DNA from 2 places in the Psychrobacillus sp. MER TA 171 genome. Region 2 is predicted to be linked to the other one. Evidence: predicted binding sites of a transcription regulator. Region 2 holds the regulator's gene; the other holds the start of a gene.

Region 1 (16,705 bases), on a different contig from region 2:
AATCTTCTCAGGTGCATAAGTTCCTAAACCTATAATTCCTGCATTCATGAAATTCCTCTTTTCTTGTAATCTATTATTAGTACCTGGTATTAATAATAGCGAATATATGAACATTTTTCAACATAGTTGTTGGATGTTAAGAATAATTCTTTTGTATAGGACAACCCTATGTTATGATAGCTATAGATAAATTAATTTTTTTGAGGTGAAATTATATGCAATATGTTATGACAGTAATTTGGACACTTATCTTGGTTACGATGTTAAATTATGTAGTAGGTTCAGTTAATGGCGTAGAAGAATTTAACTTTTTCCATGGTTTATATATGGCTATCCCAGCAGCTATTATAATTATACTAATTACTAAAGTAATTCCGGATGAGCCTGTAGAAGCTAAACATCATTAATAAAAAAAACTCCCTTCAAAAGGGAGTTTTTTTATTTGATAGCTGTATAGCGATACTATTTCACCATTAGCTGGCCATCCTCCAGGCTCGCTACAATTGTGCTACCAGGCAGGACGTTCCCTCCAATTAGCATTTTTGCAACTGCTGTTTCTAGATATCGTTGGATAAATCTTCTGAGCGGTCTTGCGCCATAAGCAGCATCAGTTCCCTCTTCCACGATCCACGTATAGACATCTTCCTCGACCTCTAAAGTAACTTCCTGTTCTAGCAGACGATTTTGCAGTTGTTTTACATACTTTTTCGCTATCATTTCAAAGTGATGAGTCGTTAAGGAATGGAACATAATAATGTCATCCATACGGTTTAATAGCTCAGGCTTGAAGTGTGCACGAAGAGCGGTCATTACCAGTTCCTCGTCCGTTTCTGACACTTGTCCGGTTGTATTGGATAAGTATTGGGAGCCTATATTGGAAGTTAAAATGACAACTGTATTTGTAAAGTTGACGATTCTCCCCTGACTATCGGTTATCCTTCCATCATCCATTAGCTGTAACAAAATATTAGCAACATCTGGATGAGCCTTTTCTATTTCATCTAACAGCACTACTGAATATGGATTTCTTCGCACAGCCTCTGTTAACTGACCGCCTTCCTCATAGCCTATATATCCAGGTGGTGCGCCGACTAATCGAGATACGCTATGCTTTTCCATATATTCCGACATGTCTATACGAATGAAGTGTTCCTCTGAGTCAAACAGGTTAGCAGCTAAAGATTTAGCAAGCTCTGTTTTTCCTACACCAGTCGGTCCTAAAAATAAAAACGAACCAATTGGTTTATTCGGGTCTTTTATACCTGCACGTGCACGCCAAACAGCCTCTGTCACTAATTGTACTGCCTGATCTTGACCAACTACACGTTCTCCCAATGTCTCTTTAAGGCGAAGAAGTTTTTCTCTTTCTCCTTCTACCAGCTTAGTTACTGGGATGCCAGTCCATCTTGAAATAATATGAGCAATTTCATCTGCAGTGACTTCTTCTCGAAGTAAACGTGAATCATAATCATTGTTTATCTCATCTTCATATGATTGAAGTTCCTTTTCTAAAGGTGGTATTTTACCATGACGTAGCTCTGCTGCTTTATTTAAATCGTATTTATTTTCTGCTTCCTCTAGCTCTCTGCGATAGCGGTCTAACAGCTCTCTCTTTTTTTGAACTACTTGAATGGACTCTTTTTCTGATTCCCATTTTTTACGCATATCTGCTGAGGACTTGTCTAACTCCTCTAACTCCTGACGCAATTGTTCTAATCGCTTTTTGCTAGCTGAATCCTTTTCTTTCATCAGCGCTTGCTCCTCAATTTGGAGCTGCATCATTCTTCTAGTTACTTCGTCCAGCTCTTGAGGCATTGAATCTATTTCCGTACGGATCATGGCACATGCTTCATCTATTAAGTCTATTGCCTTGTCAGGAAGAAAACGTTCTGTAATATAGCGGTTGGAAAGCTGAGATGCTGCTACAATTGCTCGATCGTGTATACGTACACCATGATGTAATTCAAAGCGTTCCTTTAAACCACGAAGGATGGATACTGTATCCTCTACAGAGGGTTCTCTTACTAATACTTGCTGAAAACGGCGCTCTAACGCAGGATCCTTTTCAATATACATACGATATTCATCAAGAGTAGTCGCTCCAATACAATGCAATTCTCCTCGTGCGAGCATTGGCTTTAACATATTCCCCGCATCCATGGCACCATCTGATTTCCCAGCACCAACTATAGTGTGGATCTCATCAATAAATAAAATGATTTTTCCTTCACTCTCTTTGATTTGCTTGAGTACTGCTTGAAGTCTCTCCTCAAATTCTCCACGATACTTTGCTCCTGCAATTAGCGAGCTCATATCTAATTCGAAAATCTCTTTATCCTTCAAACCCTCTGGTACATCTTTTTTTACAATTCTTTGTGCCAGTCCCTCTACAATAGCGGTTTTACCAACCCCTGGTTCTCCGATCAGTACAGGATTATTTTTAGTTTTTCTTGATAAAATACGAATGACATTTCGAATTTCCTGATCTCTACCGATAACCGGGTCCATTTTGCCGTCTTTTACTGCATTTACTAAATTACGTCCGTACGTTTCTAAAGGACTTTTTTGATCTTGTTGGTTCATTTGCATATTAACAGCTCCATTTCACAAAACTTTGACCTTTATTGACTATTATAAATATAAATCCTTGTAGCATAATTTGTAAAGTATTAAGCTTTATGTAACGGAATATATGCTATATTTATAGGTACATATAAAGGTGGTGTTGAGGTGGATCATACTTTAGTATCCCCAGATATTAGTTTATTATTTAAACAATACGGTTCTATTATAAAATTAGAGAAGGATCGTTCGGTTTATATAGAAGGCGAACTAGCACAAGACGTATATTTTATTGTAAGCGGCTCTATTGCGATAAATAAAGATACAGAGGGCGGCAAATTACTCACTTTAAGAATAGTAGGCCCCGAAAACTGTATAGGTGAATCTGGTGTTTTCGCAGATAATACTCATCATAGTTTTTCTGCTCTTACGTTGGAGACTACACAGCTATTAGTGCTACCAAAAAATAAATTAGAAAAATTTCTTGTTAATTCTACTCAGTTAATGGTGGAATGGACAAAATATATACAGCTTATTTACTTAAAAAACCAGACAAGGTTTCGTGATTTGATGCTTTATGGTAAAAAAGGCGCTCTATATTCTACTTTAATACGCTTGTGTAACACGTATGGTGAACCATTATCTGATGGTAGGATTAAAATTAATTTTTCACTTACTAATCAGGAAATAGCTAACCTTTGCTCGATGAGTAGGGAAGTAGTTAATCGAATGTTAAATGATATGAAAAGTGAGGGTCTAATTTCGTTTCATAAAGGTATTATTACAATTAACGATTTAGAGTTATTAAGAAGAGAAAACCAGTGCGAAAGCTGTCCTCTTTGCGTTTGTCGGATAGATTAATTAGAGTAAGTGAACGATTGTCGTTCATTTACTCGCTTGTATATATCGGTGTTTTGTGACGGGCGCTTTTCGCGTGCACGACTCAAGCCTTCTCCCTCGCTATACTCAGTTCGGGTGCTTCCAATCGCCACTCACAATAGCGTAAGTGGCAAGTCCTCTCCAAGGCAATCGTGCTGTGGTGAAATTTCATACTTATCCCGCTGGAATTGCCCCTACAAATCAAACCCTAAGCAGCTATAGAAAAACAGCTCTTATAATTCAAGAAAAAACGCATATAATCAAACAAGGCACCTCCTGTTCGACTTGAACAGAAGATGCCTTGTTTTGTTTTAAACGTCCTCTTTTATAATTAGAGGAGTCTTAATAATTATCGAATACCTAATGCAATTTTTGCATATCGAGACATATTGTCTTTTGACCATGGTGGGTTCCAGACAATATTAACCTCAGTGTCTTTAACTTCAGGTAGCTCAGCTAGTGCTGTTTTAACCTGATCTACTATCATTGGACCCATCGGGCAACCTATAGAAGTTAGTGTCATCGTAACTGTTGCTTGTCCCTCATCAGTTAGATCCACATCATATACTAAACCTAAATTGACAATATCTACGCCTAGCTCTGGGTCAATAACATTTTCCAGGGCAGCCATCATACTATCTTTCATATCTTGATCCATACTAATACCTCCTTACATCTTTCATTCATCATAACAAAGATATATCAATTATGCCAAACGGTTAGCTAACCATTCCGTTGAACGAAGCATACCTTTTCTTGAAACTGCATGGCCAACGCTTTTTTCTTTCATAAACTCAATCTGAGCATCACCATATTGTTCAATCAAATCTTCCACAAATTTGTTAGTAGGTGCGAACGGTACTACTTCATCCTTCATGCCATGCCAGAAAAATAGTGGCTTATTTTCTAGTTTCTCTAATTGCTTAGAAGCATCAAATATAGATAATGTATCAAACATTTTTTTCTTTTCTTCTTCGTTCATTGGAATCTTAAATCCTCTTTGCTCAACTAAAGTCATTTGATCTTTAGCAAGGTTTACATATCCCGGGGTTCCCATCATAATAGCAGCCGCATCAATCCATGGATATGCCGTTAAGCAGCCCAGTGTTGTAATTCCACCCATAGAGGTTCCAGCCAAGCCTATTTTTTGTCCGTTGTCATATCCGCGTGTGTTTAATTCTTTTTTTAGTTTACCTAGCTCTTCGATTGATGTTAAAACAATTTCCCAAAAACGAAGGCTAATCTGTATTTGGTCAAGATCAATATCTCGATCCCCGTGTAAATGAGCATCAGGCATGATAACTCTACAGCCTTTATTGACTAACTGGTATGCATAGTGTAAATTATGCTCTTTTGCACTCTCAAAACCATGAAGAAAAAAGACTACGGGAGTATTTTTTGTAAAGCTTTCTTTTGATATATGTAGCACAGGGATGTCTCCCCAATTTTCTAAATTAGTAATCATTGAATATACACCCCTTATTCGTTATATTACTATTTTAACAAAGTAAAAGTTTTTTTACAAAATCGCGAACCAATACATTTTGACGGAACATCTGGAACAAGATAAACTTTAATAAGATGAGGGGGAATATGCACATGGAACGACACTTAATCGTATTAGACTTAGATGGAACTTTATTAACCGACCAAAAGGTTATTTCTGATAACACGAAAAGAATTTTATTAAAGGCTAAGGATGAAGGGCATGAAGTAATGATTGCAACGGGTAGACCCTATCGAGCAAGCGAAATGTATTATCATGAACTTGGGCTAACTACTCCTATTGTCAACTTCAATGGGGCATTCGTACATCACCCTAGAAATCGTTCATGGCAAATGATACATAAACCAATTAGCTTGAATGTTGTAAAAGAAGTAGTTGAGGCCGTTCAAAGCTATTCGATAAAAAATATGCTCGCAGAAGTCCTAGATGACGTATACTTACATTATCATGATGAACAAATGATCTCCGCTTTAGTACAAGGAAATCCCAATATAACTACTGGTGACCTTCGACAATTTTTAAACGCCGATCCAACTAGTTTACTCATACATGCAGAGGAAAATTCAGTAGATGATGTTAGAAAGCATTTAAAAGAAGTTCATGCAGAAGTTATTGATCACCGCCGTTGGGGAGCACCTTGGGATGTTATTGAAATTGTTAGACACGGTCTGAATAAGGCAGTAGGTCTCGACCATGTATCCAAATATTTAAATATCCCTAAAGATAGAATTATTGCATTTGGAGACGAGGATAACGATTTAGAAATGATTGAATATGCTGGCGTTGGTGTCGCAATGGGTAATGCTATTTCCCCTTTGCAAAATATCGCAAATGAAATTACTGCAACAAATAATGAAGATGGTATTGCAGAATTCTTAAAAGAAAGATTAAAATTGAATTAATATAATTCACAAATTTTAGGAGGACAAAAATGAGAATATTTGCCGACAGTGCAAGTGACTTACCAAAATTATTTTTTGAAACAAATCAAGTCGAGTTAGCACCACTTCGTGTTCATATTGACGATAAAGAATATGAAGATATAAACGACATTGTATCAACAGAGGTATACGCAGAGATTAGAAATGGTAAGCAGCCTAAAACTTCTCAAACTTCTCCTGAACATTTCCTTCGTATTTTTGAGGATCTTGCTAAGTCAGGAGAAGAAGGTATTTACATCGCTTTCTCCTCAGAGTTATCAGGTACTTATAGTACGGCTGTGATGATGAAGGAACAATTATTAGAGACATATCCGGATATGAAGCTAACTATCATAGATTCAAAATGTGCTTCACTTGGATATGGACTGCTTGTAAAAGAAGCAGTAAAACTAAGAGATGAAGGACTAAGCCTTTCGGAAATTGAAGAGAAAATTAGATGGAATGCTACACATATGGAACATCTTTTCACTGTAGATGACTTAGATTATATGGCCCGCGGTGGACGAGTTTCCAAAGCAAGTGCATTTATCGGTGGCCTGTTAAACATCAAGCCTGTACTTCATGTAGAAGAGGGCAAACTTGTACCGATTGAAAAAATTCGCGGCACTAAAAAAGTAATGAAACGTATAGTAGAATTAGTAGAGGAACGCGGAGGAAATTTAGAAGGACAAGTAATTGCTATTAGTCATGCAGACGTATTAGATCGAGCACAAGAACTAAAAGAAATGATATTAGAAAAAATGCAGCCTACAGATGTAGAAATTCATCTGATTGGTTCCACCATTGGTGCCCACACTGGCCCCGGAGCAATCTCTGTCTTCTTTTTGAACAAAGAAGCATAAAACTTTTAATAGATTAAAAGACAAATCTTCCAGCAGATTTGTCTTTTTTATTGGAATTAGAATAGTTCCTCCATGTTGTCACATAATAAGCTCGACCTGAAAAAATCATGTCGACTTATGACGAAATGGAGTGAAAAAATGGGTATTTTATCTGGGAATCAAAAAGAGCAACCATTACATTGTGGTGAAGTTTTTGCTATTTGGACTAATTTAACAACCAACCAAGGATTAATTGCTGCACACCAAACCTTTTATAATCACGCTGGAGATACAGATCTAAAAAAAATTCTTGAAGATTCCGTGGATGCCATGAAAGATGAAAACAAGTATTTGGAAAGGATTCTCAAGGAAAATGGCATTGGACTTCCACCTGCCCCTCCTGAGCGTCCTGTAGCTCAAGTAGAAAATATCCCACCAGGTGCAAAATTCAATGATCCTGAAATTGCAGCTGCGTTAGCAATCGATGGCGCTTCAGGATTAGTAGCCTGCAGTAAGGCAATGGGTATTTCTACAAGAGAAGACATAGCTACCATGTATGGCCAATTCCATATGAAAAAAGCTCAATTAGGTGCAAAATTATTGCAGTTAACGAAGGAAAAAGGTTGGTTAATCCTACCTCCACTTCATACAGAACATCACTAACAAGAAAAGCGCAAGCGCCTGTCACTGCCCCGACAGGCAAATGCAGAAAAGCGAGGAGGCAGTTCCTCAGCCACCGGAGCTTTTATCCATTTGACCCCGAGGGGCAAGGCGATGAAGCTGGACATCAAGAAAAGCGCAAGCGCCTGTCACTGCCCCGACAGGCAAATGCAGAAAAGCGAGGAGGCAGTTCTTCAGCCACCGGAGCTTTTATCCATTTGACCCCGAGGGGCAAGGCGATGAAGCTGGACATCAATTCAATTTATCTTTCTAACTAAAAAAACTATCTCTTGGCACTCAAGAGATAGTTTTTTTATTATTTCGCTTTGTTTTCATCGTCTCTTCTTCTTTGCTTTCCTTTTTTCCAAACAATTACGAGGAATAAGATAAATAACAAATAAGAGATTCCCATTGCGATTATATAAGCTGTATTTAAACCTTTGCGGTCTGTTACTTGAAAGACTTCCACAATTTCACGATCAATAACTATGCGGTATGAGCCATCATCCGTGGTTCTAATTAAATCGGATTCAAAAATCCCTCTAACTTCCTTGTCTTCTCCTACAACTTCACTAGAAAGATCAATACGTTGGGTAGCGCTAGTATTATTTACAACTATAATAAATGTTTCTTCTTCTGATTCACGCTTATATACTGCATAACCATTTTCATTTTTTAGAACTTCTATGTCACCAGATCTAAGTGCATCTGATTTATTACGAATGGAGTTAACATCTTGGATATACTCGATTAACTCTTCATCTACACGAAAATTCATGATTTGATGGCTTTCTTCTGGTACCTGACCGTTCATGGCAATTTCCGTTCCATATGTCATATAAGGTACTCCAGGTAGTGTCAGTAGTGTTCCTATAGCAGCGCGAATGCGCGTCGGAGGGAACATGTTTTCCAAAGCACTATGGTAAGTAAAACGTTCTGATACTAAATTGTCAATTAGGAGTAAGTCATTGGATTCAACCGAACTAATAACATCTGAAGGGTAATCCGTGTTTTTGAACGCATCTCTTAGTGCGACCATACGTTGTTCTGAATAGTTGACATCAAAATTCGCATCGCTTTCCTCTAATGCTATAACATACATTGGATTTCTTACTTCTTTTAAGGCTGTAATCATTTCGTTTATAAATTCTGTAGGTGCGCCTTCTATTTCAGAAAGCTTCACTCCATCAATTTTGTACTTAGTAGCAAAAGCTACAATAGTGTCTATAAGTTCAGTCTGTACTTCCGGATTTTCTAAATCTAGTTGTAGTACGCCGTCTTTGGATATAATCCAATCTTGCTTGTCCTCTTCACTAGCCCAAGTATGCTGCGCACTATAGTTATTCAATGGAAATTCTATCATTAGTTTCATCTTTTGATTATGTGTTTTCTCAATCAAAGCTTCTAATTCATCAGCTGTTCCAAAATGTTTTTCAATTTCATTAAAATCTAAAATTGCTTTACCATCATAGGATTCCGTTGAGAAAACTGGACCGATAGAGAGTATTGAAAAGCCTAAATCACGTATGTGATCCATTTTGTCCATGATTCCTTTAAAATCTCCTCCAGCGAAGGCTAGATGATCTTTCGTATTAACATTGTAGTCATTTGCGACTGTGCTATTAAAATATCGGTCAACGTATAAGTCATAAATACTTTCATTTTGTATAGATGAATCCGCTGCTTGAGCACTAAAAGCAGTTGTCATCCATAGGCTGCTGAAAAGTACACTACAAACAAGCCATTTTTTAAATTTCAAGGTAATCCTCCTCTACATCGGGTCAACATAAAATTGTCTTGTTTATTTATACTCTAAAACAAGACTTATCATCGTTAATTTTAACAAAGCTACGTTTCAATCGCTATGTTTTAAAAAGAAATAGGTAGAAAATAAAAAAGTATTCGTCCAAACTGTGTCATATTAATAGCTTCTAGGGTTTCTAATCGTTTCCGGTCGGCTTTTGCTAAGACATTACTGCTGTATTGAAGAATTTTTTAAGTTCCTTTTAGATATTGAAAGTCTTCAGTCGGAATCTATTTGTTTCCGGTCGGCTTTTGGATAGACTTTGGCCATATCATTATCGGAGAAGTTTTAGGAGTGTTGTCGTGACTACCGTCACGACAACACTCTACTTTCGGTAATCTTATGGCTTAATTCTATCCGTCGCCTCCCTTCAACTATTAGAAACGGAATAAAGGCATTTTAGCTAATAAAGGAATAAAAATATTTTCTAATGGTCAAGCGGCTCGCGAAGATGCAATTTCGCGAGCTATAGGCTTTTTTTATATAGAAGTTCTTACTTATTTTTTTCAAAACGTTATTAGAAGTATATTACTTTATTTATTCAACCATTAAGTGACTAGTTTGGTTGGCTATTATATGCGTTCTGAAGAACCTGCAGATGTTTCTGCTGATTATTCAAATTCATTCTTCCGTTTATTGAAAAAGTCGTAGAAAAATCTTACGTTTTCAAGCTCAGTCCATCTATTTGTTGTCAAAAGGGGTGCGTCAAGATTATAAATCTTAGCATCTAATGTTCCCAACATAAATGGAGAATGTGTCGCTATAATAAATTGACAGTCAAAAAACCTTGCGAGTTTATTGATTTCTTCTGCCAACTTAATTTGGTTTGTAGGAGAAAGAGAGGTTTCAGGTTCATCGAGCAAGTATAATCCGTTTGGGACAAGATATTCATCAAATATCTGCATGGATGTCTCACCGTTAGAATACTTCTCATTAGAAAATTTCATAATCTTCATTTGTTTGTACATCTGTGAAGAATGTTTCAACTCTTCCAAACGTTCCTTAGTATATCCCAACCTAGAGTGTTGGTACAGGTAACCCTCCTTAAGAACCGCCTCCTGCTGAATCTTCTTGATCTCATATAAAATATCTTCGCTTTTGATGTACAAACTATTATACGGTAGTTGATCTGACTCTCCGTCACTCTTATTTTCACCTAGCGCGTAGGAACATTCTGATATGTAATCTAACGGGTATATGTTATGGCTATTATTTGTTATTTCCTCAGCCCCCGTAATTTTAAGCTTGTTTGCCATTAAATTTAATAGTGTGGACTTACCGGAACCATTGTTACCATACACTACTGTAATGTTATGAAAGACTAACACTTCTCCAGTTATTTTTCTAAACACATTGTATGGATATGCATTTGGATTATTGACTGTATGAAGTGAAAGCTTGAAGCTTTTCAGATAGATCATATGGGTTAACCTCCCTTTTGGAATAATGAATAGCTATAATCAATATTATCATTTTTTTATTATTGCTCTAGAGGGTTGAATCTTAAATAAACCTTCATTTTCACCATAGCCTTCTTAAAGGGACTATAAATCATCACGTAAGATATGGATAATAGCTTCTAGCTCACGATAAGGATAGCGTCTACCGAAGCAAAAATCTACCATCGCTCTTCCCTGTATTACAATGGGCATAAACTTTTTATTTAAATACAAAAAAACTCCCATGTAAACATGAGAGTTTTAATTATTATGCTAAAAAGTTAATACCCATTGGAAGCTTGAATCCAAGGAATAAAGCAACAAAGAAGAACACAAATACTAATACAAGAAACGTCGTATATGGTTTACCTTTTGCTTTTTTAACTAAAGTCATTTCCATCATACCAATTACAAGAATACCAGCTATAAACTTCAAGCCATACAGCATGCCTTCTCCATAATCCATCCCTTTGATGAATAAAGCAACTCCTGTAAGGATGATAAGCAAATAATCTAAACGTAAAATCATCTGAACAACCTTTGAATTAGACATTGCTAGAGCAACAAAAAACAAAATTAATGCTACTACCCAAGTTGTTATGTGTAAGTGCGTACTTGCTAAGAAATCCATTGTTTCACCTCAACGTTAATTTTAATATATCTTTACTATACCACTTTTAAACTACCATTACTCAAACTTGTTTACAAGCGTTCCGATTCCTTCAATAGAAACTTTCACAATATCGCCTGATTTTAAGAATTTTGGAGGATTGAATCCCTTACCTACTCCTGCAGGCGTACCTGTTAAAATAACATCTCCGGGCTCCAAAGTTACAATTTTTGATATCTCACAAATAATATTCTCAACCGAATAAATCATATCGGAGGTAACACCATTTTGACGAATTTCATCGTTAACTTTTGTAACGATCGTTAGGTCCTGAGGATTTGGAATTTCATCCTTCGTTACCACATAAGGTCCCATAGGACATGACCAATCTAAACTTTTACCTAAGAAGAACTGCTGGTGTTTCTTCTGAAGATCTCTTGCGGTAATATCATTAGCAATTGTGTAACCAAATACATAATCATAGGCTAATTTAGAAGGAATATTCTTTCCTTCTTTTCCTATTACGATTGCAAGCTCACCTTCGTAATCTAACGAAGAAGTAACCTCTGAGTGGACTGGTAACGTTTGTTCATCTGCGGCAATTGTTGTCGGAGCCTTTGTAAATACAACAAAGTCCTCCGCTACCCCACCCATTTCCTTTGCATGATCGGCATAGTTTTTACCAATTGCCATTACATTTTTGGGTGTGCGAGGTATCGGTGATAGCCATTCAATTTCTGTAAATGAGCGTTTAAAACGATTTGGATCCTCTTCTTTTAAAGCTGTTTCTATTAAAACACGTATTTGTTCAATAAAATCCATCCCGAAGCTGACACCTTGGACGATAGTTGCAGGAAAATTAGGTAGCACTTGTAATTCTTCTTGAATAGTAAGTACATCCCAGACTGCTTCTTCTTTTTTTACTTTTGGACCAAAATAAATTTTATCGTTTAATCGGTATGACAATAGCTTCATCTATAAACACTCCTCTAAAGAAATTTGAATCTATTAATATAGTCTATTACAAACTTTGTTTAATTTCATCTTTTTCGATCATATTTTCGAATAAGTCAGTTTTCTCCACAATAATTCGACAGGACCTTGTTTAAACTTAGTAAACCATATTTCTGCAAAAATGATTTGAATTACATATATTCCTATTGCCATCCATGTACCTGTGGCTATGTCGACTTTACCGTATAAACCAAAGCCATAACCATAGAAAATAGTAGTTGCAAGAATAGATTGCATTAAATAAATGGTCATAGACATTCTTCCTGCTTTAGCAATTGGGGATAATAGTTTTCCTACTATAGGAATTGTACAAATCAATGCAAGGAAGCCACCGTAAGCAATGGCTTGAAGAGGCCCTCCAAAAGTGTCTTGGACCGTCATTGTAAATAAATCATCACCTTGACTAAACGGTAACCACTTAATAGCTGTTCCTGCTGTCATCGCAATAATTATTGTAATGATCCAAAATAACTTCAGCTCACTCGCTCGCTCGATTAGTCTTAGCTTTGCAGCCGCCGATCCAAGCATTAAAAGCGGTAATATTGTACAAAGAATAAGCACAACATTTAAACCGTATCCTTGCATGTAAAGCCAATCGGCTAATCTTTGTCCAAATACATCGAACCACGATCCTTGTGAATAGGCTACGGCCGATTCCTCTACCTTTTGAATTGCTGTATAAAGAACGGACTGGTCAGGGGCTATTTTTGTCATGAAGTAGACCAACCCAGTTAACAAGCCATTCGGTATTAAATACAAAACAGCTGCGATTATTATTAACCAAAGTGGCTTTAATTTCATCAATACGATTAAACACAATCCGGCTAATGCATAGGTAATCAAAATGTCACCAGACCAAATTAAAAATGCATGAATACACCCAATTCCTAGTAGTATCAATAGCCTTCTTACTGCGAGGCGGGAAAAGGATGTGCCCTTTGCCTCCGACTTCATAAATTGCATTGCTAATCCGTATCCAAATAGCATTGCAAACAGCGGATAGACACTGCCTTGTACGAAAATATCAATCCACTTATAGGTTTCTTGATCAGCTGGGGTTTGATACCAGTCATATGGATTCACATAAATATACGGACCATGAAAAAATAGCATATTCACTACGAAAATTCCTAGTAAAGCAAAGCCTCTCATTACATCGATAGAAATGATTCTTTCTTTTTCTTGCGTAGGTAAAATCACCAAGCTTCCCCCTAAATAATTACTGTTTTATTTATATCAAATAGATATAATACTCTCTCTTTTATATCGACCTTCAAGATGTCTTCGATAGCCTTTTCATATAATGAAAGCTGTATTGCGTATCTATTTTTCATCTCTTTTAGTAAAAGATCCTCGTTGCTTTGTAAATGCTTTACTTTATCTGTTTTATAATCTAGCAGCACCCACCGTCCATCTTCCTCTTGGAATAAACAGTCTACAACCCCTTGGACAATCTGCTTATCGCCATCTTGGTCAACTAAAGCATAGGTAAAAGGAAATTCTCTCATAACGTTTTTAGCAATTCTTAAACGTTCGGCCATTTCAGAATGAAAGAAAGGGACCATCTTTTCTGGATTAATCGCTTCTTTTTCAGCATTAGTAATGATTTCTCGTTCTTTTAGCCTCTCTGCAAATGCCAGTACTTGTTCGGCGGTCTTTCGTTCAGATAAATCTACATGCTGCATAAACGCATGGACAGCCGTACCTGCTTCGGCTCCTGTCAATTTCGTTCCTTCCTGTAAAAAGAAAGGACGCTTAGCCACTTTGCTTTTTACAGGAGTAGTAGTAGGGCCAAAGAACTCTTCATCATGGCGCTCGGACAATAATTGTAGGCGCTTCATTTCGCTCACTGACTGCTTAGAACGTTTATGAGTGGAAGCTTCAAATTCGTAGCGCGTATCAAAGATTTTCTTAACATCCTCTAATAACGCTGGATTTTCCAACTGCAATAGTTCCTGAAGTGAAGTTTCCTCTTTTTTCTCTTCTTCCTGGTGAACTTTAAGTTCATCTATATGCTTAGCAACTATATTCCACTTGGAGGGACCCTCTACTATGTTTGCCTCGTTTATTTGAGATAACTGACTATAATCCCGGTGTCGAGCAAGAGCAGGACCTATCCAATCCAAATATCCTTTCGCTTTTGCCCTTTTATAATCTGGGATCATTTCATCACTCATAAGTGTTTGAGAATCCTCCCATTTGTCTAGGGTTTTTGCTAAATCCTTTATAGTAGCTACTAGGAATAAGTGCTCCTTGGCACGAGTCATCGCCACATAGAGAACTCGCATTTCCTCTGCTTTTAGTTCCATTTGTTTCTTTTCTTTTACCGCTAGGAATGGAAGCGATGTGAAAGAAATACGTTTAATAGGGTCTATTGCCTTTACGGCAAGTCCAAAGTTTTGATCAAATAAATATGACTCGTTAAAGTCCATTTGGTTAAATGGTCTTCCCATCCCTGCGAGGAACACGACAGGAAATTCCAGACCTTTGGAGGAATGGATGGTCATTAAGCGAACAACATTTTCTTTTTCACTAATAGATCTAGCTGCACCCAAATCGTCTCCACGCTTTCTCATCCGATCTATAAAACGTAAGAAACGGAACAATCCACGGAAGGATGTCTTTTCATAAGCAACTGCTCGGTCATGTAACACACGCAGGTTCGCTTGGCGCTGTTTTCCGTTAGGCATAGAGCCTACTATTTCATAGTAATGGGTGTCCAAATAGATTTGCCATATTAAGTCTGCCAAAGAGCCTCTTCTACTAAGATCTCTCCAATCTTCAAATTGTAGCAGGAATCTTTGGAGCTTCTCTGCCGTTTCAGAGGATAAGCCTGCTCCTCCACTAGAGACAAATAGCTTCAACGCTTCATAAAATGATTCCTTCGGTGCAGCTAATCGGATAAGCGCAAGCTCTGATTCAGTTAAGCCAACGAAAGGTGCTCGAAGAACAGAAGCTAGTGAAATATCCTGGTAAGGATTATCAATTGTACGTAGGGTATGTAGCATGATTAGAACTTCTATCGCTTCAAAGTAACCTTTGGAAAGCTCTGCATATAAAGGAATTCCTGCCTCTTTAAACTGTTCATTGACTTCCTGCGACCAGGTCATGGACCGCATAAGAATGACCATATCGCTATATTGAACAGGGCGTTCTTTCTTTTTCCATGGATCATAGACTGTATGTCCGCTCGCGATCATTTCTTTTATTTTTGAAATGATATAACGTGCCTCTGCTTGGGATTTTTTTAATTCCTCCTCGGCATCAACAGATGAAAAATCCTCCTCATCTGCATCTACCTCGGCACTTCCATCCTCCACTTCATATAACAACGCAAGCTCTACTGCTGCGTCTTTGTCATCGTATGGGGCTTGAGGCTTCAAGGAAGCAGCATCATCATAATCTATTTCTCCAACATTTTTACCCATAATTTGTTGGAAGATATAGTTCGTTCCATGGAGCACTTCTTGACGACTTCTGAAGTTTGCATTTAAATCAATTTTCACTCCAGATTCTAATGGCTCTTCATTAAATACGCGATACTTTCCAAGAAAAAGCATAGGCTCAGCAAGTCTGAACCTGTAAATAGATTGTTTTACATCGCCAACCATGAACATGTTCCCAGTTAATTCATCACCGCTTTTAACTAATTGAAGAATAGTTTCTTGGAGATTATTAGTATCCTGGTATTCATCCACGAGCACTTCTTTAAATCGCTCCTGATATTCCTTTGCAATTGCGGAAGAGACTAAATTTCCGTCCTCATCATGGTCAGTGAGTATCCCTAAGGCATAATGCTCGAGGTCAGAAAAGTCTACTAGCCCTCTATCATTTTTTGCTGCAGTGTATCTTTCTCCATAAGAAATAGCAAGATTTACTAATGTTTTTAGGTGAGGAGCCATCAATCTCATCTCTTCTAAAAGTCGTTCAGGTGTTCGCGTAAAATATTTGTCCTTGAGATCGTTGACTACCTTTTTAGCCTTATTCCTCTTACTCGTAGCCTTCTTTTTCAGCTCTTCATCACAGGAATCCTTTCGAATGGAGGCAGCTTTCCCCCACTTTAATCCTTGGAAGTAATAATACGTGTCCTGCCAGCTCCCCATCTTCAGTAAGCGTATGGCTTCCTGTATAAGTTGTTGATCATTTATAGCCGTCTCTCCAAGTGGAGCAGGGCCGTCAGGAAGATTCGCAAGCTTTCGAATATCCTCTGCCAGCGCCATCGCTTCCTCCAGCTGATAAATAATCGCGAGCTTTAACGGGTCGATGAATGACAGTTCATCTATCGTCATGTCACTGTCTAGCTCATAAGCTTCCGGGATAGCTAGTAGCCATTTCTTTGGCTCTGGATGCACACGAGCATACGTATATAACTTATCGATCATCACTTCAATCGATTGGTCATCTCGATCGGAGGTGAAGCTGTCGGATAATAGATACATAGCATCTGGATTTTCTGTCTGGTATGCTT
Region 2 (16,705 bases):
CTTTCGGTTGATATGGAAGGCATAACAGGTCTGCCGGATTACACATTTGTGGAGTCGAACAAGCATAACTATGAAAGAGCAAGACGCATCATGACGCAAGAAGCCAATGCAATTATAGAAGGGGCACTATCTACAGGAGTTAACGAGGTCCTAGTTAATGACAGCCATTCAAAAATGAATAATCTTTTAGTGGAGGAATTACATCCAGAAGCCTCTTTAATAACAGGAGACCTTAAGCCTTATTCGATGGTACAGTCTTTAGACGAAAGTTACATAGGAGCAGTATTTGCGGGATATCATTCTAGAGCAGGACAACCTGGGGTTATGAGCCATTCCATGATTTTTGGAGTTCGTAATATGTACATCAATGACGTAGAGATAGGCGAGCTTGGACTTAATGCATACGTGGCTGGCTATTACGGAGTTCCTGTCATTATGGTTGCTGGAGATGACGGAGCTTGTCGAGAGGCAGAAGCTCTTATACCTGGCATTGTAACAGCTGCTGTAAAGCAGTCTATATCTAGGTCTGCTGTAAAAACATTACATCCTCAAAAATCACAAGCCCTTCTTAAAGAAAAAGTAGCAGAGGCTATTAAAAAAAGAAATCATATTCCACCACTGACACCTCCCGAGCACCCAATATTAAAAATTGAATTTACAAACTACGGACAAGCTGAGTGGGCAGCACTTATGCCTGGCTGTGAAATAATAGAAGGAACAACTATCGTAAAATTTGAAGCAAAAGATATTCTTGAAGCGTATCGTGCGATGCTTGTCATGGTAGAGCTAGCAATGCAAACCAAATTCTGTTAGGAGGAAGCCTGCCGTGACGAAGTATATTATTAAGCGTTTTATGATGATGATAGCAACAATCCTCATCATCGCGACTCTCACATTTGCATTAATGCACACCATACCGGGTTCTCCTTTTGATGGTGAAAGAACTTCGAATCCTACTATTCAAGCAAACTTAGAAAAGTTTTATAAGCTAGACCAGCCTATGTACGTCCAATATTTGAACTATTTGAAGTCAATTGTTACATTCGATTTTGGTCCATCGATTAAAAAACCAAATGAATCAGTCAATGAACTGTTAGCAAGGGGATTTCCAATTTCCTTTGAGTTAGGGATGGCAACTATCCTAGTTGCTTTATTGTCTGGGGTTCTTTTAGGTACATTGGCAGCTCTCCGGCATAACGGTGTTATTGATTATTTGGCTATGACTTTTGCGGTAATTGGTATATCAGTTCCTAACTTTGTTTTAGCTACTTTACTGATTCAGCAAGTGGCAGTAACGTGGGAGTTATTACCGCCAGCCACTTGGAGTAGTCCGTTGCATATGATTCTTCCAACCCTAGCATTGGCCACGGGACCTACGGCAATAATCGCTCGTTTGACTAGATCCAGCATGCTAGAAGTATTGACACAGGATTATATCAAAATGGCAAGAGCTAAAGGACTTTCTCCAGTTAGAATTGTTTTTCGTCATGCCTTAAGAAATGCCTTAATGCCAGTAGTAACCATTATGGGTACGATGTTAGCAGGTATTCTAACAGGTACCTTCGTAATAGAACGCATTTTTGCCATTCCAGGAATGGGAAAATACTTTGTAGAAAGCATTAATAATCGTGATTATCCAGTTATCATGGGAACGACGGTCTTTTATAGTGCATTCTTAGTATTTATGCTGTTCTTAGTAGACATTGTCTATGGCATATTAGATCCACGTATCAAATTACATCGTAAAGAGGGGGATGCTTAATGGTTAAAACACAAGAGACTGTATCCCCAGTAGAAATAAAGGATGAATGGTTTCGTCCAAAAGTAAAAGAAGAGGGAGAAGCCGAATCTGTTGTAAGACCTTCTTTGTCCTATTGGAAGGATGCATGGAGAAGACTAAAGAAAAATAAGCTTGCAATGGGAGGACTGCTCTTTTTAGTTCTTCTCACCCTGTTTGCTATATTTGGTCCGATCTTTTCACCCTATGATATGGATGAAGTAAATTATCCAATGCAAAATCAAGGTCCATCAGCTGAGCATTGGTTCGGTACGGACGAGGCAGGTCGAGATGTTTTTACAAGAACATGGTACGGTGCTAGGGTTTCGTTATTTGTAGGGGTAATGGCTGCATTAATTGATTTCTTTATTGGAATTATTTATGGAGGCTTTAGTGGTTACAAAGGCGGCAGAGCAGATGCGATCATGATGCGTATTATTGAAGTACTTTATGGTCTACCGCATTTACTGGTAGTTATTTTATTGATGGTTGTAATGGGTCCAAGTCTAACAACCATTATAGTGGCGTTAACGGTAACTGGCTGGGTAGGTATGGCTAGGATTGTACGGGGCCAGGTATTACAGATTAAAAATTATGAATTTGTAACTGCATCCAAATCCTTTGGTGCCAAAAGCTCAAGAATCATACGGAAAAACTTATTGCCTAATACGATGGGTCCTATTATTGTCCAAATGACTCTTACTGTACCGAGTGCGATATTTGCAGAGGCATTTCTTAGTTTTTTAGGACTAGGAGTATCTGCACCCGCTGCCAGCTGGGGTGTAATGGCAAATGATGCCTTGCCAGTAATTTTATCTGGCCATTGGTGGAGGTTGTTTTTCCCTGCATTCTTTATCTCTGTGACAATGTTTGCATTTAATGTATTAGGAGATGGCTTACAGGATGCACTTGATCCAAAGCTTAGGAGGTAAGAATGGATGAATGAACATCAATTAGATCATGCAAAGGAACTTGCTCGAGGGAAAGTAGATGAAGTAGCTGCATCCTTACAATCGGGTGACTCTTTAGCTAGGCCTAACGGTAAGAAAGCAAGAAAGAAGATAACGGATGAAAAAATATTACAGGTTAATAACCTACAAGTTTCATTTAAAACGTATGGGGGAGAGGTAGAAGCAGTCAGGGGAGTCAACTTTGATTTATATAAAGGTGAAACATTAGCAATCGTTGGTGAATCTGGCTGTGGTAAGAGTGTGACCTCTAATGCCATCATGGGATTGATACCGGAGCCAGCAGGCAAGATTAAGAATGGAAGTATCTTATTTAAAAACAAAGAGCTTACGAAGCTAAGTAAATCAGAACTCAGAAAGATCCAAGGTATTGATGTATCCATGATTTTTCAAGACCCTATGACAGCCTTAAATCCTACGCTTACTATAGGGGAGCAGTTAACGGAAGGTTTGAGGACACATAAGAAGGTTGGAAAACAAGAGGCTAGGCTAAAGGCAATCGAAATGCTAAACCTGGTAGGCATCCCGAATCCTTCGGAAAGATTAAAACAGTATCCTCACCAATTCTCTGGTGGGATGAGACAGCGTATCGTAATCGCCATTGCTTTAATCTGTGATCCAGAACTGCTTATAGCAGATGAACCTACCACTGCCTTAGACGTAACGATACAAGCACAAATATTGGAGCTCTTTGAAGAAATTCAAAGGAAAACCGATATTTCAATTATTTTAATTACTCATGATTTAGGGGTAGTAGCAAAGATAGCTGATCGCATAGCGGTGATGTATGCAGGTAAAATTGTGGAGATAGGGGATAAAAGAGAAATTTTTTACACTCCACAGCATCCTTATACTCAAGGGCTTCTAAACTCAGTTCCACGTTTGGATTTAATGGATGAGGAGTTGCAGCCAATTGATGGAACACCACCTGACCTTTTCTCACCTCCTACTGGCTGTCCGTTTACTGCACGATGCAAGTTTGCCATGGAAGTATGTGATCATGTGTATCCATTTACAAGTAAGCTATCAGATGCCCATAAGGTAGATTGCTGGCTCCAGGATGACAGAGCAAAGGTTTTACAATTACAAAAGTAAAAAGGATGAGAGCGCGCAAGTGCATTCACATATACAATACAGAGGGGGAAACTAGGATGAAAAAATGGCTTTCATTATTAATTGTGGCTTTGTTTGTTCTTGTGTTAAGCGCGTGTACAGCCAATGAAGAGGCTGGGAAGACACCGACCGAGACTGAGCCGACGACAACAAAGACGGACGAGGGTAAAGAGGAACCTGCTCCAGAGGCAGAAAAAGTACTTAAGCTAAATAATGGCAATGAGCCAACGTCATTTGATCCATCGGTAGGGTTTGATGCAGTATCATGGAGCGCGTTAAACAACCTTATGGAGGGTCTAGTAAGATTAAACAAAGACCATCAAGCTGAAGAGGCTACGGCGGAGAAGATTGATATATCAGAGGATGGGCTAACGTATACATTTACGATTCGTGAAAATGCAAAATGGTCTAATGGAGACCCTGTTGTAGCAGGAGATTTTGTTTATGGATGGTTGCATATGTTAAATCCTGAAACTGCTTCTCCAGCAGCGTTCTTGGCCTATTTTATTGAAGGGGCAGAGGCTTATAACAATGGAGAAGGAGCAGCTGATGCAGTAGCGATTAAAGCTGTTAGTGAGAAAGTATTTGAAGTTAAACTTGCTGCTCCAACTGAAGCATTTTTAAATATTATCACGAACCCAAGCTTCTTCCCGGTCAACGAGAAGGTAGCTACAGAAAATCCTGAATGGTTTACAGAAGCAGAATCATTTGTTGGGAATGGTCCTTTTAAATTGGCTAGTTGGGATCATGATGTAAGCTTCACTTTTGAGAAAAACGAAAGCTATTGGGATGCTGAAACTGTGAAGCTAGACAAAGTCGAGTGGGCAATGATTGATGATTCGAATACAGAATATCAAATGTACTCAACAGGTGATTTAGATGTCTCTGGTGTTCCAGCAGAGCTTGCAGACCAATTAAAAGATGATCCGGAGTTAAAAAACGAAGACCAAGCCGGTCTGTATTTCTTCCGCTATAACGTTTCAATGGAACCATTTACAAACAAAAAAATTCGCCAAGCATTTGGTATGGCTGTTGACCAACAAGAAATCGTAGAATTCGTTACGAAAAATGGCGAGAAACCTGCTGAGGGATTTGTACCATACGGATTTAAAGGTCCTGATGGCAAGGAATTTAGAGAGACTGCTGGAAAGCTAATACAGCATGATGCGGAAAAAGCAAAAGCACTTTTAGCAGAAGGTATGAAAGAGGAAGGTTACACAGAATTACCTCAAGTAACGTTAACTTATTCTACAAGTGATACACACAAGAAAATTGCAGAGGCACTTCAAAGTAAATTTAAGGAAGTTCTAGGAGTAGAAGTAGCACTACAAAATGTAGAGGCTAGCGTATTTGCTTCAGAGCAAAAAGAGTTCAAATACATGTTATCACGCTCTTCCTTCTTATTTGACTATGCTGATCCTGTAAACGCATTAGAAAGCTTCATTACTGGTTCTTCTATGAATCGTACTACTTGGTCTAGCCCAGAGTTCGATAAAATGATTGCTGATATTAAAAATGAAACAGATGAGCAAAAACGTTGGGATATGCTAATAGAGGCTGACAAATTCTTAATGGAAGAAATGCCTGTTATTCCAATCCACTATTACAACCAAGTAACACTAGAGAAATCGAATGTTAAAGGTATTGTAAGACATCCAGTTGGATACATGGATTTAAAATGGGCAGATAAGGAATAAAAGTATTTATTCCCAAACAAAAGATGCGGCACTTTTGCAAGTGCCGCCCTTTTCTTTAAAAACAAAGGAGATTATACATATGAAAATAAAGCCAAATAGATTGAAAAAAGGGGATACAATTGGAATTATTGCTCCAGCTAGTCCTCCTAACTTAGATCAACTGAAACGCTCCCTATCGTTTTTAGAGGAATTAGGATTATCTTATAGAATGGGAAAAAGTGTAGAGCAAGTTAACGGGTATTTAGCGGGCACAGACGAAGAGCGACTAGAGGATTTACATGAGATGTTCGCAGACCCTAACATCAATGGAATAATTTGTGCTGGCGGAGGATACGGTACTGCAAGGTATGCAGACCAAATCGATTATCAATTAATGAATGAAAATCCGAAAATTTTTTGGGGTTATTCAGACATCACTTATTTACATAGTGCAATGAATTTATATTCGGATATTGTCACATTCCATGGTCCCATGTTAGCTTCAGACGTGGGTAAAAGTACATTTAATGAGCTATCCAAAAAAATGTTTTATCAGCTGTTTCAGCCAATAGAGTTACATTACACAGAGGATATATCTCCTTTATCCATAGTTGCTCCTGGGGTAGCCAGAGGGGAGCTGGTTGGTGGAAATCTCTCTCTTCTTGCAAGCGGAATTGGGACCAAATATGAAGTGGATACCAATCGTAAGCTTCTGCTAATAGAGGACATTGGAGAAGAGCCATATAAGGTAGACGGAATGCTAAATCAGCTACGTTTAGCTGGCAAGCTAGATGCAGCTGCTGGATTCGTCATTGGAGACTTCTGTGACGCGGAGCCAAGGAGAGGTAAAAAATCTCTTACAATGGATGAGGTTTTTGACCATTACTTAGGGAACTTAGGTAAACCAGCAATAAAAGGTTTTCTTATCGGACACTGTCAGCCTCACTTTGCGATTCCATTAGGAGTAGACGGCATGTTAAATACAGAGAACCTAACGTTATCTATATTACCAGGAGTAGAGTAGGAGGAATTTAGGGTGAAAATACAAGCTATTGAAACGTTTTATGTTGCTGTTCCACTGACTAAACCTTTCAAAACAGCATTGCGTACAGTTACCACTGCTTTTTCCGTTGTCGTGAAGGTAACCTCTGATGAAGGAAAAGTAGGTTACGGAGAGGCACCTCCTACTCATGTGATCACTGGTGAGTCATTAGAAAGTATCCAATACGCTATAAATGAAATTATTTCTCCGCAGCTAATCGGACTTTCTTTACTAGAAAAGGAGATAATTTTTCAGAAGCTCCATAAAGCACTTGTCAGAAATACGAGTGCGAAAGCTGCAGTTGACATGGCAATCTTTGACCTTTTGGGCCAATATGCTGAGCTACCACTTTATCAATATTTAGGAGGCTATCGAAATAGCCTTACAACGGATTTTACTGTGAGTGTCAATGAACCAGCTGAAATGGCAGAGGATGCTGAGCGCTACGTAAGAGAAGGGTTTCAAATACTCAAAGTAAAGGTTGGAATAGGTACGATACAAGAGGATATTGAACGTATTGAGGCTATTAGGAGGCGAGTAGGAAAAGATATTAAAATAAGGCTCGATGCCAATCAGGGATGGAATGCAAAAGAAGCCGTACGCGCTATAGGTACTATGGAAGACGCTGGGCTTAAGATTGAGTTTGTCGAGCAGCCGGTTCCTGCTGAGGATCTAGAAGGCTTAAAATACGTAACTGAACGAACAGCAACCCCTATTATGGCAGATGAGAGTGTTTTCTCGATTTATGATGCTAAGCGTGTATTAGAAATGCGGGCTGCAGACTTGATTAATATTAAATTAATGAAATCTGGTGGCATTTATCAGGCATTAAAGATTAATACATTGGCAGAGGCAAATGATATCACCTGTATGGTAGGGAGTATGATTGAAACTAAAATAGGTATAACAGCAGCAGCTCATTTGGCAGCGAGTCAGCCTAATATCCTTTTTTATGATTTTGATGCTCCTTTAATGCTGGCGGAGGACATTGTTACAGGCGGTATCGTCTACCAAGCTAGCACGATGACCTTTTCGAAATCCTATGGGCTAGGCATTGCGAGCGTTAAAATAGGGGAGGGACAAAAATGACAATAGAAAAAAGTTATTGGGCTTGTGCAGTAAAGGTTGCGACGGTCTGGACAGAGCCGTCTTCAGCTCGGGAAGTAGATGGTCCTGGAATATCTAATCCTGTACAGCTTGTTGAATGGCTAGAAGCTTTGCCATACAAGGAGCGACTAGCCCTTTGTGATGAGAACCGTGTTCAAACTCAGCTTCTTTATGGAGAGCCAGTTATTGTGGATGAGATAAAGGACGATTGGGCTAAAATAATTGCAGTCTGGCAGCCCTCTAAAAAAGACGAAAGAGGCTATCCGGGTTGGGTGCCGTTGGCTCAATTGAAAGAAATAGTAGAGGCTGGCAACCAAGGAATTGTTCGAGTAAAGGGTACAAGAACCCAGTTATGGGATACGGAAGAAAAACCATTACTGATTCTACCTTTTAATACAATTCTACCTGTTCTATCTGAAACGGATGATTTCTATAAGGTTCGAGCGCCACATGGAGAGGGGCTGCTCCGAAAAGAAAATGTACAATATGCTGCATCTAAGGAACAATTACCAAAACTCCCACTAGAGGAAACTGTGAGGTTGGGGGAAGCCTACTTAGACTTACCATATCTATGGGGAGGGATGTCTCCATATGGCTTTGATTGCTCAGGATTTTCATACAACATGTTAAAGGCGTGTGGCTATTTTATCCCACGCGATGCAAGTGATCAGGCGATAGAAGGCATAGAGGTCTCTAAGGATGAACCTTCTTCATGGAAAAAGGGAGACTTGCTATTTTTTGCAAATGACGAAGGCACAGGCTCAGTTCGTCATGTTGGATTTTACTATGGGAATGGTCAATTATTACATTCACCTTCAACAGGAAAGTCAGTGGAAATTTTAGTATTAGAAGGCTCCAAGCTACAAAAAGAGATATGTGCTGTGAGAAGATATGCCGTTTAGGGGGGAAAGATATGACGGAGAATGTACTATTATCTGTAAAGGATTTAAAGAGACATTTTGATATTGGTCAAGGTAGCACTTTAAAGGCAGTGGATGGGATTAGCTTTGACATTCTCAAGGGAGAAACATTTGGCTTAGTAGGGGAATCGGGCTGTGGTAAATCTACCGCTGGACGTACTATCCTAGGTCTGTATAACCGGACTGAGGGAGATGTGCTATTCGAACAAAAGAATGTACATGAAATGAATGATAAAGAACGCAAAGACTATTTGAAGAAAATGCAAATGATTTTCCAAGATCCCTACGCATCTCTAAATCCTAGGTCCACAGTCCTCGAAATTATTGCAGAGCCTATCGAAATTCATAAATTATATAGCTCTAAAAAAGAGGTTAGAGAAAGAGTTTATGAGCTGTTAGAAGATGTCGGACTAAATCGAGATCATGCTAATAGGTATCCACATGAATTCTCAGGCGGACAAAGACAACGTATAGGAATTGCGCGAGCCCTGGCATTAGATCCAGAATTTATCATAGCAGATGAGCCAATATCTGCATTGGACGTTTCTGTACAAGCTCAAGTAGTAAAATTGTTACAGCGTCTTCAAAAGGAAAAAGGGTTAACCTACTTATTTATCGCTCATGATCTATCTATGGTTAAATATATTTCTGATCGTATTGGTGTAATGTATTTAGGGCATATGGTTGAACTAACAACAAGTAGTCAGCTTTATGAAAGCCCATTACATCCTTATACGCAGGCATTGTTGTCGGCAATTCCAATTCCAGATCCTGATATTGAGGAATCCCGTCAACGGATTATCCTACAAGGCGAGCTACCAAGTCCGATCAATCCACCATCGGGTTGTGTATTTCGGACAAGATGCCCTCACGCGATGTCTATATGTGCAGAGAAAAAGCCAATTTGGCAAGAGCAGGAACCAGGCCATTTTGTTGCCTGTCATCTTTATAATTAATATGGGATTACACCAATCTAATTAAAGTGGATTGGTGTTTTTTATTTTTTGAATTGTTCGCTTAGAAGGTAAACAAATTAATTAGATTTTTATAGAACTTATTTAAGTTTGAGACGTATAACTTAATAGGGACAAAATTAGTGATAAGGAAGGTGAGTTAATTTGGAACAAAAAACAATAGTAAGGTTACAAAATCTTTCTAAAATAATTGGGAAAAAGAAAATTATCGACGACCTGACATTAGACTTGTATTCTGGGCAAATAACAGGATTCTTAGGGCCGAATGGAGCAGGGAAAACAACAACTATACGGATGATGACTGGTCTTATGAAGCCAACATCGGGAGAGGTATTTATAGAAGGCAAGCCTTTGTCCGAGGATTTTGAGGGGTCCATGAGCAAGGTAGGGGTAATTGTAGAGAACCCTGAAATGTATAAGTTTATGAGCGGATATAAAAATCTCGTTCATTTTGCTCGAATGAATAAGAACATCACCAAAGAACGTATTGATGAAGTAATTGCTCAGGTGGGACTTCAAAAGCGTATTCACGAAAAGGTATCCACCTATTCTTTAGGAATGAGACAGCGTCTTGGCCTAGCACAGGCTATCCTACATAAGCCTAAATTTCTTATTTTAGACGAGCCCACAAACGGGTTAGATCCTGCAGGGATTCGGGAATTCCGCACATACTTAAAAAAGATCGCAGTAGAAGATGGTGTTGCTATCTTTGTTTCAAGTCATTTGCTCGCAGAGATAGAATTAATGTGTGATAGAATTGCCGTTATTCAAAATGGGAAGCTCTTATCTATTCAAGAGGTAAATGAACAGCAAAAATCTTATTATTACATCGAAGCATCTGAACTAGAAAAAGTAGTAGATTTCTTTAAACATAAAGAGATTACAATGGAAGCTCAAGGAAGTGGTTTTATAATCCCACTTAATAAAGAGGAAGTGCCTGCATTAGTTGCAGAGATGATTGCGAATGGCCTACAAATCTATTCCATCACTCCAAATAGAAAAACATTAGAAGATCAATTCTTAGAAATTACAGGAGGTGGACAAATTGCTGAATCTCGTACGAAATGAGTGGTTAAAACTATGGAGTAAAAAAGCAACCTGGATCATGGCTATACTGCTCGTATTGGTAATGCTTGGTTCTGCGGGCTTTGTGAAATGGATGAATTCCTTAGAAGTAGGACAGGACGATTCAGGAGAAACTATAACAGTGAGCCAGATGACGGCCGTTGCGGAGGAACCTGAAATAACTAAATATAGATTGGATAATGAACTGCCACCAATTATAGATGATAGTGCACAAGGCTTTATCACCGGCCTTCCTAGTATGATGTCAGTTGTTACATTACTTACAGTAGTTGTTGCCGGTGGTATTGTAGCTTCTGAGTTTTCTCAAGGAACGATTAAAATGTTATTAACAAGACCAGTAAAGCGTTGGAAGATCCTTACGTCTAAACTGTTAACGGTTGGTTTATTTGCAGTAGCAATGACTGGTATTCTTCTTATTTCAGGCATCATTTTTGGCTATATATTCTTTGATAATGTACCAGGAACCCAGTTAGAGTTAGTAGACGGAGCTGTAGTTGAAGTTTCATTCTGGGGTAGATTGTTACTGTTAACTGCTTTATCGCTAATCAATGTATTAGTGATTGGAACGTTGGCCTTTATGATTGGCTCTGTTTTCCGTTCGAGCTCATTGGCAATAGGAATATCTATTTTCTTGATGTTTACAGGAGTACAAGTTACAGGAGTTCTTGCGGCGCTGAAAATCGAGGCTTCGAAATATATTTTATTTGCTAATACAAATTTGGGGCAATACATTGGCGCAAATGATCCCTCAATAGAGGGAATGACGATGGCCTTCTCTATTGTCGTAATTCTTATTTACCTTGCAGTTTTCCTTGTGACGAGCTACTGGTCATTTACAAAACGTGATGTAACGGCATAATTGCCTATTGCATATTTCAAAAACTTGTAGTATTCTGAATTTAACTTAAAGAAAGAGGTGAGGCATTATGGCTATTGTATATAATTCGATTCGAATCAGTAAGTTCATGATGTCTTACCCTGTTATTTTCTAAAATGTAGGCGGAATAGGTATTAGTTTGATTGTATACAGACAATCGAGCTTATTTCTTCATACTTTTTGAAATTTCTTTACTAATGAACGGGAGACCATGATTGCTGATTCGAGCAATCATGGTTTTTTTGTTGCCCAGTAATTCGCTTAAAATAATGGCGATTCAAATATTTTAATGGGAAAATTAGGAGGAAATTGAAATTGAATTTAATCGAACAGTATGGATGGAATAGTAAATGGGAAGAAAAGATGTCGAACAAAGGATTAGTAGGTCGAGTTTTACTCGAGCATAAGCATTCTTATCGAGTAATTACGAATGAAGGTGAGTGGCTTTGCTCTCTATCGGGTAGATTTAAGTTTGATCACAACCGTGAAGCCTATCCAGCCGTAGGAGATTGGGTGGTTTTAGAGCAGATGCCTGGAGAAGATAAAGGTATTATTCAACAGGTTCTACCGAGACAATCCCAATTCTCAAGAAAAGTGGCAGGTACAACAACAGAAATCCAATTGGTAGCAGTGAATGTAGACTATGTATTTTTAGTGATGTCACTCAACCATGATTTTAATGTAAGAAGGTTAGAGCGCTATCTACTTGCAGCTTGGGATTCTGGTGCTACACCTGTCGTGGTACTAACGAAAAAAGACGCTTGTGAACAGGTGGATTATTTCATCAGTGAAGTCGAAACGATTGCATTCGGCGTAAATGTATTCGCTGTATCTAGTGTCACGGGAGAGGGAATAGATGACTTAGCCGCTCTCCTAGTCAACGGTAAAACGGGGGCCTTACTAGGTTCTTCAGGCGTAGGGAAATCCTCTTTGATCAATGCTCTATCTGGTGAGGATGTAATGGAGGTTAGCGATATTCGAGCGGATGACAGTAAAGGGCGTCATACAACCACTCATAGAGAGCTTTCCTTATTACCTGGTGGTGGACTATTAATTGATACCCCGGGAATGAGAGAGTTCCAGCTCTGGGATTCTAGCGAGGGTATTAGCAACAGTTTTCAGGATATCGAAGAACTTGCTATCGAATGCAGATTTAGAGACTGTCAGCATAAAAAAGAGCCTGGCTGCGCCATTCAAGAAGCTATTCGAACTGGTTTGCTAAAAGAGGATCGATATGTAAGCTATGTAAAATTATTGCGTGAGCTTGCTCATATCGAGCGTAAAAACAACTTAGCTGCTCAAAAAACAGAACGTGATAAATGGAAGCAAGTATCGAAGACCCAAAAAACCAATAAGAAAAGAAAAATTTAATAGAGGTGCATATGATTCGATTAATTGATCACCAAAAGCATTCTATAGCAGAGGAAATGCTCGAAATACAGCTTCCGGCTTACCGCAAGGAAGCAGAGATCATCGGTTTTGAAGGCATACCACAGCTTAAGGAAACAATCGAGGATATTAAAGTATCTAAAGAGATTTTTATAGGAAAGTACAATAAGGAGAGCCTACTTGGTTTTATCTCCTATGAATACGAGGGAGACGTACTAAATATTTGTAGGTTAGTTGTCCACCCAATTTATTTTAGAAAAGGGATAGCTTCTGAGTTGCTCCAGCATGTTTTGAGCGCTACTCCAAAAGCTGTAAGTATAATAGTTTCTACCGGCGCAAAAATTTACCAGCTCTTGCTTTGTATGAAAGACATCACTTTTACAAAGTACATGATATTGAGGTAGAGCCAACAATTTTTATTACACAGCTTAAATACAATTCACAAATATAAGAATATAAGTTTTCATTTTGATACACCCTAAAACTACTGACAATAAATGTTGGTAGTTTTTTTGTTTCTTTTATGCTAGGCAAATCAATTGCACAACCAAAAAATTCATTATATAATATAGTCAAAGATAGTCAAAGTCAGTTTTTGTGAGAAGAGGTGAGAGAAGATGAAAAATATATCTGACATTATTGAAGGTTATTTGAAGGCAATTATCGAACAAGAAAGTAGGGGGCAAATTGAAATCAAAAGAAGCGAGATCGCAGAAAAATTTCAATGTGTACCTTCACAAATAAATTATGTAATAAACACCCGATTCACACTGGATCGTGGATATTTGGTGGAAAGTAAACGTGGTGGTGGTGGGTATATTCGAATTCTCCGCGTTCGAGCCCACACAAAAGCTGAATTAATTGAGCATATAATACAAAGTCTGGAAGCAGGAGCATCTGCATCCACTACAGAGGATATTGTTTTTCGTTTATTGGATGAAGAGGTTATTACCAAAAGAGAGGCGAAGATAATTTTAGCAGCTCTAGACAGAACAACTTTAGCCATCCCACTACCAGCAAGAGATGAGCTACGAGCACGTATACTATGTGCCATGCTTTTAACACTAAAATATGAAAAAAGTGAAAATTGAACGGGGTGTTGATAAGGTGATTTGTGAAAATTGTAAACAACGGCCAGCTAAAGTGACGGTTACACAAGTGCATAACGGAGAACACTTTGAAAGACATTATTGTGAGGTCTGTGCCAATAGCCTCCACCCGTTTTATGTTGAATACAAACAAGACCCATTATCTCTTCATCAGCTTCTATCTAATTGGTTTAACCAAGCAGATCAGATAGTTCAACAAAAACAACAAAAAACACTTGAATGTGATGAATGTGGCTGGTCTATTGAGAGATTTCTAGAAGAGGGTAAGTTTGGATGTGCATCATGCTACGAAAGCTTCCGTCCTCATTTACCTCAAGCCCTAAAACGTCTACACAATGGTAACACTACACATATTGGAAAAGCACCAGGGCGACTTGGTGAAAAAATAGCTTTAAAGAAACGAATTGAAGCAATTAGGGCTCAAATGAAGCAGGCAGTTGAGCAAGAGCAATTTGAAGATGCCGCGAAGTTAAGAGACGAAGTTAAAGACCTTGAAAAACAACTTGCCGGAGGAGGTGACGATTCACATGTCGATTGAGAACTTTTTAGATAATTCCAGATCTAGTTGGATGGAAGGGGAAGGAGAGCATTCTGACATCGTGATGAGCACCAGAATTCGCTTGGCGAGAAACCTTAATGGTTTTCGCTTCCCTCTAGCATTTACAGAGGACGAAGCGCATAAAATTGACCAATCTGTATCCTCCACACTGTTAGATGCAGATGAAGAATTACAGAAAAATTTTACATCTGTGCATATTAAAGATGTATCTGAGCTAGGGCGTCAAGTCTTGGTTGAAAAACATTTAATAAGTCCTAAGCTCGCAAATTCACCAAATACGGGATCTGTCCTTTTATCAGAAGATGAGTCTGTTAGTGTCATGGTGAATGAAGAGGACCATATTCGAATTCAATGCCTATTTCCAGGACTCCAAATCCAACAAGCTTACGAACGGGCAGATACAATAGATCGTTTATTAGAAAAGGAATTACCATATGCATTTGACGAACAGTTTGGTTATTTGACAAGCTGCCCTACAAACACTGGAACAGGACTTAGAGCATCTGTCATGATGCACTTACCTGCTTTAACAAAAACAAAGCAAATGAATCGAATCGTAACCATTATTTCTCGGCTTGGTATGGTCGTAAGAGGAATATATGGAGAGGGTAGTGAAGCGCTCGGCAATGTTTATCAGGTATCAAATCAAACGACACTTGGTAAGACTGAGGAAGATATACTTGCTGATCTTCAAAGTATAGCAGAACAAATTATTCAAAAAGAAAGAGAAGCAAGAGACGCACTTTTACAGCACTCCCCAAATACATTGGAGGATCGTCTTTACCGTTCACTAGGAACCTTATTCTATGCTCGTCTAATGACCACAGAGGAGGCGGCAAGATGTCTGTCTGATGTGCGTTTAGGAATAGATATTGGACTTATTAAGGATATAGATATGTCCATCCTAAATGAATGTATGATCTTTATGCAGCCTGGTTTTTTACAAAAGTACGCTGGCACTACTTTAAATGCCACGGAGCGTGACATGTTTCGAGCTAAGCTGTTAAGGGAACGTTTGCAAAAAGGAGAAAAAGATAATACAAAAGGAGAGGAACCTGCATGATGTTTAATCGATTTACGCAAAGATCGCAAAAAGTTTTACAATTAGCTCAAGAAGAGGCTATTCGTTTAAAGCATGAATCTATTGGAACAGAACATATTTTACTCGGTCTTATCCGTGAAGGTAGCGGAATTGCCGCAAAAGCATTAGAAGCAATCGAAGTAGATCCAAAAGTGATAGAGGCAGGGATCGAGGAGCTGGTTGGAACTGGAGCAGAGGAAGTTGGTCCGATTGTTCACTATACGCCTCGTGCTAAGAAAGTCATTGAGCTGTCAGTAGATGAATCAAGAAAACTAGGTCACTCATACATTGGAACAGAACATTTACTTCTTGCTTTAATTCGTGAAGGAGAAGGAGTAGCAGCAAGAGTATTGAACAATGCAGGTGTAAGCTTGAACAAGGCGCGTCAGCAAGTGCTTCAATTATTAGGAAGTTCCGATCAATCTCATAGCAATAGTAATAACAACGGAGTCGCTCCAGCTAGTACACCGACATTAGACGGGTTAGCACGCGATTTAACACAAATTGCAAGAGAAGGTACGCTAGATCCTGTAATAGGGCGTAGCAAGGAAATCACACGTGTTATTGAAATATTAGCTCGTCGTACGAAAAATAATCCGGTCCTAATTGGGGAGCCAGGTGTAGGTAAGACTGCTATTGCAGAAGGTCTTGCACAACAAATCGTACAAAATGAGGTTCCTGAAATTTTAAGAGATAAACGTGTAATGACTTTAGATATGGGTACTGTTGTAGCGGGTACTAAATATCGTGGTGAATTTGAAGACCGTCTGAAAAAAGTGATGGATGAAATTCGCCAAGCAGGAAATGTTATTCTTTTCATTGATGAACTTCATACGTTAATCGGTGCAGGTGGAGCAGAGGGGGCAATTGATGCTTCTAATATCTTGAAACCAGCACTGGCTCGAGGAGAAATTCAATGTATCGGTGCTACTACATTAGACGAATATCGCAAATACATTGAAAAAGATGCTGCGCTTGAACGTCGCTTCCAACCAATCCAAGTTGATGAGCCTTCTTCTGAGGAAGC

What was found. Region 2 encodes CtsR, which represses protease genes until heat stress. Its sites were predicted from a motif close to ATGGTCAATAAAGGTCAAACA; they were not measured.
Region 1: the regulator CtsR is predicted to act here: its motif matches at 2,612-2,632, upstream of M3627_RS12920 (ATP-dependent Clp protease ATP-binding subunit).

The regions. Positions count from the first base shown of each region.
Region 1 is NZ_JAMAWN010000013.1:6,705-23,409, reverse strand. Features, by position in the region: gene M3627_RS12930 (beta-ketoacyl-ACP synthase III) at 1-48, opposite strand, end outside; gene M3627_RS12925 (DUF2929 family protein) at 216-407, shown strand; gene M3627_RS12920 (ATP-dependent Clp protease ATP-binding subunit) at 463-2,589, opposite strand; gene M3627_RS21070 (Crp/Fnr family transcriptional regulator) at 2,731-3,423, shown strand; gene M3627_RS12910 (metal-sulfur cluster assembly factor) at 3,791-4,099, opposite strand; gene M3627_RS12905 (prolyl oligopeptidase family serine peptidase) at 4,148-4,906, opposite strand; gene M3627_RS12900 (Cof-type HAD-IIB family hydrolase) at 5,041-5,850, shown strand; gene M3627_RS12895 (DegV family protein) at 5,880-6,731, shown strand; gene M3627_RS12890 (DUF3231 family protein) at 6,870-7,373, shown strand; gene M3627_RS12885 (alpha-amylase family glycosyl hydrolase) at 7,687-9,129, opposite strand; gene M3627_RS12880 (AAA family ATPase) at 9,786-10,595, opposite strand; gene M3627_RS12875 (YisL family protein) at 10,882-11,244, opposite strand; gene M3627_RS12870 (fumarylacetoacetate hydrolase family protein) at 11,302-12,198, opposite strand; gene M3627_RS12865 (DUF418 domain-containing protein) at 12,277-13,437, opposite strand; gene addA (helicase-exonuclease AddAB subunit AddA) at 13,449-16,705, opposite strand, start outside.
Region 2 is NZ_JAMAWN010000010.1:61,077-77,781, reverse strand. Features, by position in the region: gene M3627_RS11200 (M55 family metallopeptidase) at 1-813, shown strand, start outside; gene M3627_RS11195 (ABC transporter permease) at 827-1,762, shown strand; gene M3627_RS11190 (ABC transporter permease) at 1,762-2,709, shown strand; gene M3627_RS11185 (ABC transporter ATP-binding protein) at 2,716-3,840, shown strand; gene M3627_RS11180 (peptide ABC transporter substrate-binding protein) at 3,897-5,555, shown strand; gene M3627_RS11175 (S66 peptidase family protein) at 5,635-6,558, shown strand; gene M3627_RS11170 (enolase C-terminal domain-like protein) at 6,571-7,665, shown strand; gene M3627_RS11165 (C40 family peptidase) at 7,662-8,585, shown strand; gene M3627_RS11160 (ABC transporter ATP-binding protein) at 8,597-9,559, shown strand; gene M3627_RS11155 (ABC transporter ATP-binding protein) at 9,722-10,645, shown strand; gene M3627_RS11150 (ABC transporter permease subunit) at 10,623-11,522, shown strand; gene rsgA (ribosome small subunit-dependent GTPase A) at 11,904-12,911, shown strand; gene M3627_RS11140 (GNAT family N-acetyltransferase) at 12,923-13,333, shown strand; gene M3627_RS11135 (CtsR family transcriptional regulator) at 13,547-14,020, shown strand; gene M3627_RS11130 (UvrB/UvrC motif-containing protein) at 14,010-14,576, shown strand; gene mcsB (protein-arginine kinase McsB) at 14,566-15,660, shown strand; gene M3627_RS11120 (ATP-dependent Clp protease ATP-binding subunit) at 15,657-16,705, shown strand, end outside.